3 regions of the Microcoleus sp. N3A4 genome follow, and region 2 is predicted to be linked to each of the others. Evidence: riboswitches for the same ligand, from Rfam matches in the RefSeq annotation. Region 2 holds a riboswitch; each other region holds the start of a gene.
What was found. A riboswitch is a leader RNA that binds a small molecule or an ion and turns the genes downstream of it on or off. The one in region 2 is predicted to bind cobalamin.
Positions count from the first base shown of each region.

Region 1: linked by a shared signal. The riboswitch ahead of QUA56_RS23950 (DUF1636 domain-containing protein) and the one ahead of metE (5-methyltetrahydropteroyltriglutamate--homocysteine S-methyltransferase) in region 2 are both predicted to bind cobalamin.
Region 3: linked by a shared signal. The riboswitch ahead of QUA56_RS19000 (energy-coupling factor ABC transporter permease) and the one ahead of metE (5-methyltetrahydropteroyltriglutamate--homocysteine S-methyltransferase) in region 2 are both predicted to bind cobalamin.

Region 1 covers NZ_JAUBRJ010000047.1:48,262-52,448, reverse strand. The annotation lists gene cynS (cyanase) at 196-639, shown strand; gene clpX (ATP-dependent protease ATP-binding subunit ClpX) at 866-2,248, shown strand; cobalamin riboswitch at 2,389-2,535, shown strand; gene QUA56_RS23950 (DUF1636 domain-containing protein) at 2,558-2,968, shown strand; gene cobW (cobalamin biosynthesis protein CobW) at 3,163-4,187, shown strand, end outside.
Region 2 covers NZ_JAUBRJ010000009.1:33,182-37,368, forward strand. The annotation lists gene QUA56_RS07680 (iron ABC transporter permease) at 64-1,062, opposite strand; cobalamin riboswitch at 1,256-1,402, shown strand; gene metE (5-methyltetrahydropteroyltriglutamate--homocysteine S-methyltransferase) at 1,790-4,036, shown strand; gene QUA56_RS07690 (hypothetical protein) at 4,020-4,187, shown strand, end outside.
Region 3 covers NZ_JAUBRJ010000032.1:14,417-18,603, forward strand. The annotation lists gene cbiQ (cobalt ECF transporter T component CbiQ) at 1-621, opposite strand, end outside; gene QUA56_RS18995 (energy-coupling factor ABC transporter substrate-binding protein) at 630-950, opposite strand; gene QUA56_RS19000 (energy-coupling factor ABC transporter permease) at 954-1,712, opposite strand; cobalamin riboswitch at 1,735-1,881, opposite strand; gene QUA56_RS19005 (Uma2 family endonuclease) at 2,056-2,817, shown strand; gene QUA56_RS19010 (hypothetical protein) at 2,872-3,009, opposite strand; gene QUA56_RS19015 (FAD-dependent oxidoreductase) at 3,060-4,187, shown strand, end outside.

The DNA of each region.
Region 1 (4,187 bases), on a different contig from region 2:
ACTGTTGACTGTTTGGACATTTGAACAATACCCATGCAACTGGAAACGATATGAGTTGTCGAAGTTGAGGAGACCAGCTTTTGCTGAAGTTCCGAGCGATCGATTCTGTTTTTTTTCTCAGCTTGGTATTGACAAAATCACCAAAATGTGAGACAAATTTCACATCTAACACAGCAGTGAGTAGGAGCATATTTAATGGCAATTTCACAAATTACAGAAAAGCTTTTGGCTGCTAAAAAAGCTAAGGGAATTAGTTTTGCAGATTTGGAAAAACTTTTGGGGCGCGACGAAGTTTGGATTGCCGCGGTTATTTACCGTCAAGCAACCGCATCTGAAGAGGAAGCAGAGAAAATTGTCTCGGCTTTGGGACTAGATGGCGAGACGGTTGCGGTTCTCTGCGAACCTCCGTTAAAAGGTTCTTTGGATCCCTCAGTTCCAGTTGACCCTCTGATTTATCGGTTCTATGAAATTATGCAGGTTTACGGGATGCCGCTCAAAGCAGTGATACATGAAAAATTTGGTGACGGGATTATGAGCGCGGTAGACTTTACTTTGGATGTCGAGAAAGAAGCAGACCCAAAAGGCGATCGAGTGAAATTAATTATGTCGGGGAAATTTTTAGCCTACAAAAAATGGTAAGCAAGTGTCGCTAAACTCGGCCGGTGAAAATTAAAATATTTTAATCGGTCGAATGACTGATGACTAATCACTAATGCCTCACAAGTGTTAACTTAGAAATAGAGTCGGCGAAGCTTGACTGGTTTTGGTGTCCGCGGGAAACCTTTCTAGGGTAAGGCTAAGATCGATCGCGCGGCAACTTCCCCAGTCAAAGAAAGCAACCGCAACCGTAAAGTAAGAGGCAAATATGTCAAAATATGACTCCCATCTCAGATGCTCATTTTGCGGCAAGTCGCAGGAGTACGTCCGCAAGTTAATAGCTGGGCCCGGCGTCTACATTTGCGATGAATGCGTGGAACTGTGCAATGAAATTTTAGAAGAAGAGTTTTTTGACTCCAGCAAAACAATTGGTCAACAGATTCCCCAATCAGAGGTGCGAGAGTCTCAGGGACAAGGAACGCGGCGTCAAGGTCGATCGAACAAATCGAAAATCGTTTTAGCTCAAATTCCGAAACCGACAGAAATTAAGCAGCATTTAGACAACCACGTCATCGGCCAGCATTCAGCAAAAAAAGTCCTTTCTGTAGCAGTTTACAACCACTACAAGCGCTTGAGCGTTGACCAAGCTAAAGATAGCGACAAGTCTTCTGCTGACAGCGATGTAGAACTGCAAAAATCCAACATCCTGCTAGTTGGGCCGACAGGTTGTGGCAAAACTTTGTTAGCGCAAAGTTTGGCGCAAATGCTCGAAGTCCCCTTTGCGGTAGCCGATGCGACGACGCTGACAGAAGCTGGATATGTCGGCGACGATGTAGAAAATATTTTGCTGCGGCTTCTGCAAATGTCGGATTTTGATGTCGAATCGGCGCAGCGCGGCATTATTTATATTGATGAAATTGACAAGATTGCTCGCAAAAGCGAAAACACTTCGATCACAAGGGATGTATCGGGAGAAGGAGTGCAGCAAGCCCTGCTAAAAATGTTGGAAGGAACGGTGGTTAACGTGCCCCCGCAAGGCGGCCGCAAACATCCTTACCAAGATTTTATTCAAGTTGACACGAGCAAGATTCTATTTATTTGCGGCGGTGCTTTTGTCGGTTTAGAAAAAATAGTTGAACAGCGTTTGGGTAAAAAATCTTTAGGCTTTATTCAGCCAACAGAAAGCGACAGTAACTCAACTTTGCCGGCCAAGGATAAGCGGGCTGCTGATATTTTGCAGCAGGTACAGCCCGACGATTTAGTCAAGTTTGGTTTGATTCCTGAGTTTGTCGGGCGGATTCCGGTGGTGACGGTGATTTCGCCGCTGGATGAAGCAGCTTTGATGCAAATATTGACCGAGCCCCGAAATGCGCTGGTGAAGCAGTATCAAAAGCTGTTGAAAATGGACAGCGTGGAGTTGGAATTCCAGCCGGAAGCGCTGCGGGCGATCGCCCAGGAAGCCTACCGCCGCAAAACTGGCGCGAGAGCTCTCCGCAGCATTTTAGAGGAGTTAATGCTAGATGTGATGTACGAATTGCCTTCTCGCAAGGATGTGGCTCACTGTATGATTACTCCTGAAATGGTCGAGAAGCGATCGACTGCTGAATTGCTGTGGCATCCGGCATGGCGCAAACAGCACGAAACTGCATAATTTGTAATCTGTAGGGTGCTTGTGGCGCACCCTACAAACTACTAAACCAGCCCCAGATTTATCCCTGGGGTCGCTTTCTCTAATCAGAAATCTAAAATCTAAAATCTAAAATCTAAAATTGATTGGTGGCAAGTGCGGTATGATGTGATTTCGCGATCGGTTCTAGCGGGGAGCAGCCGCTAGAGGAAACGGGGAAAGTTCGGTGCAAGTCCGGCGCTGTCCCGCAACTGTAATGAAACCCTTGTGGTTTCTCAAGTCAGAATGCCCGCCGATATCTAACTCACTTTTGAACGCATCTGCGAGGTACGGATGATGGATGGAATTAATGCGGCTGTACCCACAAAGCACAGTCTGTTTGTTTGCACTGCTTGCGCTAGTGTTTGGAAAAACGGCAAGCGCGAAGGCAAAAGCGGCGGTCAACAATTTATGGAAGACTTATCGAAACTCGCTAAAGATTGGGAATTTTGCGATGAGTTTGATATTCGGGAAGTTGAGTGCATGAGTGCTTGCAGTCGCTCTTGTGCGGTGTCTTTTGCTGCTGTTGGAAAGTACACTTATCTGTTTGGCGATTTGCCTGCAAATGAACCGGAAAGTGCGGAAGCTGTACTCGAATGCGCGGGTCAATACTATGCTAAATCGGACGGTTTGTTGCCTTGGTCTGAGCGTCCTCAAGCTCTGAAAAAAGGCATTTTGGCGAAGATTCCGCCGCTGGGAAATTAGATAGGTTTGTAGTAGGGACTTTAGTTTTTTCCTTCTCGTTCCTAGGCTTTGCCTGGTAACGCATACGCCGAGGCTCTGCCTCGTTTTAAAAGCGATCTTTTATTCCAGCGAGGCAGAGCCTCTAGATCGGTATTCCCAGGCAGAGAGAGCCTGGGAACGAGATATCCCATCACCAAATAAGCACAAAATCATCAATGCACAAAATTCCTGTTACAGTCATTACCGGCTTTCTCGGTAGCGGCAAAACTACCCTAATTCGTCACTTATTGCAAAATAATCAAGGTCGCCGAATTGCTGTTATGGTTAACGAATTTGGCGAAATTGGAATTGACGGAGAACTGCTGCGCGATTGCCAAGTTTGCGACGAAGAAGAAAATGTCAGCAGCAATATTGTAGAACTAACAAATGGTTGTCTTTGCTGCACTGTTCAAGAGGAATTCTTGCCGACTATGCAGGAATTGTTGAAGCGCCGAGAGCAAATTGATTGTATCTTAATTGAGACTTCTGGTCTCGCACTTCCTAAACCTTTGATTCAAGCTTTTCGCTGGCCGGAAATTCGCACGGGTGCTACTGTAGACGGTGTTGTTGCTGTTGTCGATTGCGAAGCTGTTGCTAGCGGTACTTTTGTCGGTGATATCGATGCTTTGATGGCACAGCGGCAAGCTGATTCTAGTTTAGATCACGAAACTCCGATCGAGGAATTGTTTGAAGACCAGTTAGCCTGTGCCGATATGGTACTTTTAACGAAGGTCGATCGCGTAGATGCTGAAACTCACCAGAAAGTCCAAACCTGGTTGCAACAAGAATTGCGTCCGAGTGTGAAAATTGTGCCCTGCAAAGGTGGCGAAATTAACCCCGATGTGCTGTTGGGATTTAATGCGGCGGTTGAGGATGATTTGGAGTCTCGCCCGAGTCACCATGACACTGAGGAGGAACACGAGCACGATGATGATATTAACTCGACTTTCTTTATTGCCGATCGCGAATTTGAACCTGAAGCTTTGGTGAAAAAACTGCAATCCTTGATGCAGCAGGAGGAAATCTATCGGATTAAAGGGTTTGTGGCGGTTCCCAAGAAACCGATGAGGATGGTGTTGCAAGGTGTGGGTTCGCGGATCGAACATTTTTACGATCGCCCTTGGCAACCTTCGGAGATCCGGCAAACCAAATTAGTGTTTATCGGTCGGGAACTCGACTCTGTTAAAATACAGTCATTCTT
Region 2 (4,187 bases):
CAACTAACAACTGACAACTGCCAACTGACTAATGACTAATAACTAATGACTAATGACTAATGACTAATAACTAGAACGCCGATAAAGCAGCCAGACAAACAGCGGAGAACCCAACAAAGCCGTAACCGTACCCACAGGCAATTCTACCGCACCCAAACGAGCCAAAAAATCAGCAAAAGTCAACACCCAAGCACCGCCGATCGCACTCAGCGGCAACACAAACCGATAATCATTACCAACCAACAAACGCACCCCGTGAGGCACAACCAATCCCACAAAACCAATCAATCCGCCGATGCTGACAGCACTCGCAGCTAGCAAAGTAGCAACACCCCCAATCAACAAGCGCGATCGCACCAGCGAAACCCCCAAACCAACAGCTAAATCGTCGCCCAAAGCCAGCAAATTTATCGATCGCCCCAAAAAACATCCTAACAGCAAAGCAGCCACAATATAAGGTGCAGCCACCTGCAAATCCGACCAACCGCGACCGTTCAAACTGCCTATCAACCAATTCAAAGCAGCTTGCAAGCGGCTGTCTTCAGCTAACAGCAGCAGTGTAGTTTGTATTGCCCCAAACAGAGAACTCACAGCCACACCAGCTAAAACCAAACGTTCCACAGAAATCCCCGTTTTAGTTTTTCCCAAAAAGTAGACCAGCATCGAAGTTAAAATAGCACCAATCCAAGCCGCCAAAGGCACCCAAGTTTGAAATATTCCCAAAGTCAGCATGGTAATCGCAACCAACCCTGCACCCGCCGAAATTCCTAATACAAAAGGATCGGCTAAACCGTTGCGGAGCAACCCTTGCAGCAAAGCCCCCGACATTCCCAACGCCGCACCAACTGTCAGCGATGCAGCAACTCTGGGCAAACGCAATTCCCAGAAAATAGTTTGATTGACAGCATCGCCTCGGTGCAGAAATGCTTGCCACAATTGATCGGCACTCATCGGCACCGCACCAAAAGAAAGCGAAAGGGCGATCGTTAATAGCAAACCCAATCCTAAGAATATAACTGCCTGAAAAACTCGATATTTTAGCCAGATTTTTTGCAAATTCACTAGATTACACCACTTGATTTTAAAAATAAAGCGCGATATGTCCTCCGTTGAGATTTGCGGAACGATCGAACTCGTTAACTACAATAACCCATTTACCAGAAGGTGGCGACCGTGGGAACAGATGAACAGCCGACGATCGAAAAACTCTACATCGCGCTATTTGTCGGAGGGGTTGCAAATTTTCGGAAATGTGGTATTGTCAGAAGTAATCGGTTCTGGTGGAGATCACCCACTAGAGGAAACGGGGAAAGTCCGGTGCGAACCCGGCGCTGTCCCGCAACTGTGATGAAGCGTACAATCGTTTCTTAGTCAGGATGCCCGCCGATTGTATCGTTTCATTTAACCCATCTGCGAGGTACGGATGTATTCAGCATTTTGTTTTCAATTCGATTCTCTTTCAGAGACGCTGCGCGATCGGCGATTATACTCCTTAACCCGCGAGAAACCTGTGGTGGAATTGGTTTCTAGGGCGAGATAGCAAGTTTGAAAAACTAGCATGAACAGCATTATCTAGTTTCAGATGCAAGGAATCTTGCTGGGCATTTGCCTGCTGTAATTTCTAACAGCTTTTTTATAGCTTTGTTGGAAATTCAGATGGTTTTGCCTTTGATGCGCCCTGCAATCTAATGGCATTGCTGTCGAAAATTCGGCATCGGATACCTCTTGGTTTCCGACAGAGTTTCTATGGACTGATGAATCAATTGACAACCCCAACTTAGGAGCAATTATGTCAATTTTAACGGCAACTCTTGGATATCCCCGCATTGGTAAAAACCGTGAAGTTAAGAAAGCTTTGGAAGGTTTTTGGAGTGGCAAATTAGAGGCAGATACTTTACTGTCCACTGTTCAAACTGTAGAAATAGAAAATTGGAAAACACAGCTACAGACAGGCATCGATCGCATCGGTGCAGGCGATACCACACTCTACGATCGCGTGCTTGACTGGACAATTCGTTTAGGTCTAATTCCCAAACGCTTTCAGGGGTTATCAGGACTCGATCGATACTTTGCAATGGCACGGGGCAAAGCAGGAATTCCGGCCCTAGAGATGACCAAATGGTTTGATAGCAACTATCACTACCTCGTCCCAGAAATTCCGACCCAACTGCAACCAGCAGATTTCAGCGATTTTCTGGAGACGGTGCAGCGGGCAAAAGCGACGTTAGGGGAGCGGGCAGTGCCGATCGTTCTTGGCCCCTGTACCCTACTGCGGTTGAGTCGGTTAGATGGCGCAATGGACGATTCTCTAGCGCAATTGCTGCCGCGCTACATCGAACTCTTGACGCAATTAAAAGCCCTTGGCGTTGCCGAAGTGCAGATACATGAACCTGCCTTAGTTCTGGGAGATGCAAACAATTTCAAAGCACACTATCAAACTGCTTATCAAGCCTTTGCTAAATTCGATTTACCGCTGCATCTTGTCACTTACTTTGATGACTTGGGTGAAACTTATTCTTGGGTGATGGCATTGCCTGTTAGCGCGATTAGTTTAGACTTCACTCGCGGACGCAATTTAGATTTACTCAAGCAATATGGATTTCCCCCAGATAAGCATCTGGGTGTTGGCATTGTGGATGCCCGCAACATCTGGCAAATCCGTCCAGAAAAATTGCTGCCAGTGCTGCAAGACATTCAAAGAATTACGCCTAATATCGTCATTCAGCCGTCGGCATCATTGCAGTTTGTTCCCTACGATTCCAAACGGGAAACAAAGTTGCCAGAACCTCTCCGCAATGTGTTGAGTTTTGCCGAACAAAAACTGCAAGCGGTGAAGTTTTTGGCACGCTGTTTAGCAGGAGAAGAAACTGAGAGCGATCGCGCCAAGATTACCGATGCCTGGACAAAATTCGAGCAATTTAGTCCAGCCAATCCTGCCGTGCAGTCACGCATGAAAAGCATTACGACAAATGACTTTCTACGGGAATTATCCTACGGTTTGCGGCTGTCAAAACAGATTTCTCTGCCCATTTTTCCCACCACAACGATCGGCTCATTTCCTCAAACATCAGAAGTGCGACAACTGCGAGTACGGTATAAAAAGGGTGAATTGAGTCAGCCAGAGTATGAAGCAGCGATCGATACTGAGATTGCCGACAGCATTAAACTCCAAGAAGAAATTGGGCTGGATGTGCTAGTGCATGGCGAATTTGAACGCACCGATATGGTGGAATACTTTGGACAACAGTTAGATGGATTTGCCTTCACGCAAAATGGCTGGGTGCAAAGCTATGGCAGTCGGTACGTGCGTCCGCCGATTATTTACGGTGATGTCGTTCGCACTGCCCCAATGACGGTACGCGAGTTTAAAGTAGCGCAATCATTGACGCAAAAACCAGTTAAGGGAATGCTAACAGCTCCCGTAACAATTTTAAATTGGTCATATCCGCGCACCGATATTTCTCGACAGGAACAAGCGTTTCAAATTGCGCTGGCCTTGCGCGATGAAGTGGCAGACTTAGAAGCAGCAGGAGCGAGGATAATTCAAGTAGATGAACCCGCATTACGCGAAGGTTTACCTCTGAAGGTAGAACGCTGGAGTGAATACCTGTCTTGGGCAGTAGATGCGTTTCGTTTGGCAACCGCAGTCGCTCATCCCCAAACTCAAATTCACACGCATATGTGCTACTGCGAATTCGGCGACATTATCAAAGACATTGAACGGTTAGATGCCGATGTGATTTCGATTGAAAATAGTCGCAGCAACAACCAAACGCTGCATGAAATCATCGCCGCAGGCTACACCTATCAAGTGGGTAACGGCGTGTATGACATCCACAGTCCAGTCGTGCCAACAACAGAACAGATTTTGCAGCAGTTGCGAACTGGAATTGCCAATTTACTTGTGCAGCAAATTTGGGTGAATCCCGATTGCGGCCTGAAAACACGGCGTTGGGAAGAAGTAATTCCGGCACTGAAAAATATGGTGGAAGCTGCCAAAACGCTGCGGGAGGAAGTAAATGCGACCGGAAAATAGCATCTGGCAGGGAAACTTTGGCTACTGGCAACATGGCTTCATTCACACAAATCTGCTGACGATCGGTTATACAGGATGGAAGGGATTTCTGTCTTTTGGACGGGGAGTTGTGGTTTGTGATGTGGATACTCAAGTTATTCATTCTACAATT
Region 3 (4,187 bases), on a different contig from region 2:
TTGCCCGATTAAAATGCCTAAACTACGCATTCCCAGTTTCCAAGTGCGATAGCCGCAGCGGGAGTTTTGGGCTATCCAAAGTTCATCGGCGATCGCCAATAAGCTAAAAATAAACCGATACATTAGTAATAGCAGTTCTGTGACTAACTCTGGACAGCGTAATTGTCTGAGAATCTGCAAGATTTCGGTAAATGGAACCGTCAAGAGGATGAAATACATACAGCTTGTCGATGCGAAGGCGCGGGCAAATAGCAAGCTCACTTGGTATATCCCAGTGCGGCTCACATACAGATAAAAAGTGCCGGTGCTAATCCCCCAACCTTGCCAGATATCCCACTGAATTGCGGGAATACGATCGCCCGCCACCGCACTCATCGCCAAAGCAGGCAAACTTGTCAGCAAAAACATCAACGGTAGCGACAGCAACCGCAAATACAGTTCCCCCGGAATACCCGCATAGATGACGATCCAGACAGCCAACCAAAGGGCGATCGACAATTGGACGATCGCAGGAGAAACCAGAGAAAGAATTAACAGGGCGATCGCAAAGGATAATTTGTGGGTTGGCGGCAACCCGCGCAAGCGATTTGTATAAGCCAGACTGTCAATCTGATGGTTCATTCCGACGGCTATTCATCATCAGATTTTTGTCGCTGCGATCGCCCCTTGTACAGCCCGATCGCGTAGCCAATTACGCCCGATCCTAGCGCCGCTTGAGTCGCAAACAGCAAACTTTCAATTTCTCCGCTAGCAGGCTCAAATAAGTGATTGAACCAAGGTTGATAGTCCGGTTGAATTTCCGTAATCGCTTTCTGTGCTTCCCCATCCGATCCGCCGTATTCACCCCGGACAAAAACTAGGGGAATAACGGCAAGCGCGATCACAGCAATTACCAACATCCAATTTTGTTGTGAAGTAGCTTGCTGATTTCTTGTGTTTTTTTGACTCATGGCTTATGACTCCTGTCTCAATAGTTTCAAAGTTTCTAACTCCGGCTTCCCGTAAGAATGCAGCCAATTCCAGACTAATACAGTCAGCAATCCCTCACTAATAGCAAGGGGTACTTGAGTAATTGCAAAGATACCAGCAAACTTGAGAAACGAAGCCATAAAACCGCCGCTGGCTGCGGGAAAAGCTAACGCTAATTGAATCGAAGTAACCACGTAAGTCAGCAAATCTGCAAAAGCTGCTGCACAAAAAATTGCCGCCCGTTGCCTGCCAGTTCGCATCAGCAATTGATAGATAAAATAGGCAGCAAACGGGCCAACTATCGCCATCGAAAACATATTAGCTCCCAGCGTTGTCAGCCCGCCGTGAGCTAACAGTAACGTTTGAAAAAGCAGCACTAAAGCACCGAGTACCGCCATCACCGAAGGGCCGAATAAAATCGCACCCAAACCCGTACCCGTTGGGTGAGAACAACTCCCCGTTACCGATGGAATTTTTAAAGCAGAAAGTACAAAAGTAAACGCACCGGCTAAAGCTAACAGCAGTTTAAGTTCCGGGTGTTCTTTGGTGATGCGGGCGATCGCACGCAACCCAAAGGCAAAAAAAGGCAGCGCCACAATCCACCAAAACGCAGCCCATTGCACCGGCAAAAAACCTTCCGAAATGTGCATAGCTGCGGCGGGCGTTGCCGAGCCCAAGACAATATAACAACTCAAGCCAGCCATCAATCCCAAGCTGACCAATTTCCGATTTCCGGCCTTCATGCTGAACCTCGCAGATGAGACAATGTAAACCAACACATCGGCGGGCATCCTGACTCAGAAAGCGACATCACCTTCATTACAGTTGCGGGACAGCGCCGGACTTGCACCGAACTTTCCCCGTTTCCTCTAATGGCTGCTCCCCATTAGAACCGAATCGTTAGGCTTAGTATAGTCGATCGCGTAAGTCTCAGCAAATATTTTACAAAAATTACTTCAGATTAACTAAATCAAAATTACCGATCGTCTTCTCTTCTCTTCCTTCGCGTCTTCGCGGTTCGTTCAATAAATACTATCGCCAAACAAATCAACGGTATAATATTAGTGATTTTTGAGGAAAGCCGCCATGTTAGATTACAAATTTCCGAGGCACTGGCCCTCAGCCGATGAACTACCAGACTCCGATGAAACACCTGTGGATAACGAACTGCAAGAATTAATACCGGGATTGCTAAAGGCAATCTTGCTGATACTTTGGTCAGAACGCATGGACTGGTTTTTTGGCATAGATATGGGTATCTATTATCACCCCGATAAACCTCACATTGTGCCAGATGCTTTCTTAAGTTTAGGTGTAGAAAGGTTTTATGATGAAGAATTGCGTCCCAGTTACGTGCTGTGGGATGAAAATGTTTTGCCGACTTTTGTGCTGGAAGTAGTTTCCCCAACTTATCGCAAGGAATACAGCACAAAGTTGGAGGAATATCAAGCTTTAGGCGTACTTTATTACGTCATTTATTCTTCCCGCCGTCGCCGTAAACCTCATTTAGAAGTACACAAGTTAGTCAATGGGAAGTATGAATTACAGCCAGGACATCCAGTTTGGATGCCAGAAATTGGTTTGGGGATTGGTTGTGAAAGGGGAAATTATTCTGGGGTGACAAGGGAGTGGTTGTATTGGTATGATGCCGATGGCAAACGCTATCTGACACCTGAAGAACAGGTAAAACAATCAGCGGAACGTGTCCAACAGGAAGCCCAGCGCGCCCAACAGGAATCGCAGCGCGCCCAACAGGAAGCCCAGCGCGCCGATCGATTGGCTGAACGTTCCGATCGACTAGCTCAGCGATTGCGAGAGTTGGGGATAGATCCCGATAATCTGACCTGATGGCAATCAAGAGCACCAGACTGACCGACTCTGGACGCTCAGAAACCGGGTTTTTCAACCGAGATCGATCGCCCTCAACGAAGGATTTCCGGGAAAAAACCCGATTTCTACATCCAAGAATGTGTGAATATTTATCGCAAAAATCACCAAAGATGCAGCTAAATTTGGAACCAACAGAGAGTTTGACGGCAAACATTGAGATCCAGCTCGAAAAAATGACGATCGGGAGAGGTTATTAAATAATGGTCACGGATTTGCGTTCTTACGATGTCATCGGCTTTGGTGATGAAGTTCCAGGAGTTTTAGCTGTTATCTCGGCTGCCAGAGAATATCGTCGCCGGACAAAGCGTTATCCGCGAGTTATGCTGATGTCTAAAGGAAGCTTGCAAGAAGGGATTGGCGGGCATTTGGCAAGAGGCGGTCTTGCTTATTTAGATAGAAGTCAGATTAGTCAAGAACTTCAAAAATCTTTAAATTTAGATACCTTTGGTTCACCAGCGGCAATCTATAAAGAGTTCCTGCAAAAATCCGGTGTCACCGCAATTGCACTTGACCCCCGCAAAGCCAGTGCAGCGCTAAAAGAAATGCTGTTACAAGCTGGAGTCGCTCTCCTCAGCAAAGTAGAAATTCAATCAGTCAGTAAAGAAGGCCAAAAAATTGCCAGTATAACCACCTCTAAAGGCGCAGTTTATGCCGGCAAGCAATTTATTGATGCCACTGTCAATGCCGAATTAGCTCAAGCTGCCGGCGTGAGAAAGCAGCAGGGATTTGAAACATTTGGTCTGCCTAACTCAGAACTTCCAGTCACCCTCGTTTTTGAAACCCAAGGACTTACTGCAAGAAGACTGAAAGAACTCGATTACATTTATCTAAAACGCTTCACAAACCTCGCCGATTCTGAAAGTCAAAATTTTTTGCTGTACGCTGCAGGCAAGGATGTCAAACTAGCACAAGAACTCCGGCTGGAAATGATCGACACTAGAGGCAATCTCAAAACTCTGTGGGCGGGTAACGATTACATCGATGTTCGCTCGCCGGCTCTGTCTGCAGCTTATCACTCCTTTAGAGGAAGAAAGCTATCTTTGCCTCAAACGGGCGTAATTTTAGATGAGGGAAATATAGCAATACTTCCAAATGAAAGACTTTCGTGGAATGCGCTTTTATTTGCAGTCACCGCCAGCGAAGCAGAAGCCTTAGCGAGAAGCGGGAGCAAACCCACGGCTAATATGCAAAGAGAGATGTTATTTGTTGCCACTTGGCTGAGGAGTTTGGGGGCTACTTCTGTTACTTCTGCATCAGAACTTTATATCAGACACGCTGGCAATGTAACGGGAGTTGTAGAACCTTTAACCGGCGCACAAATGCTGTTT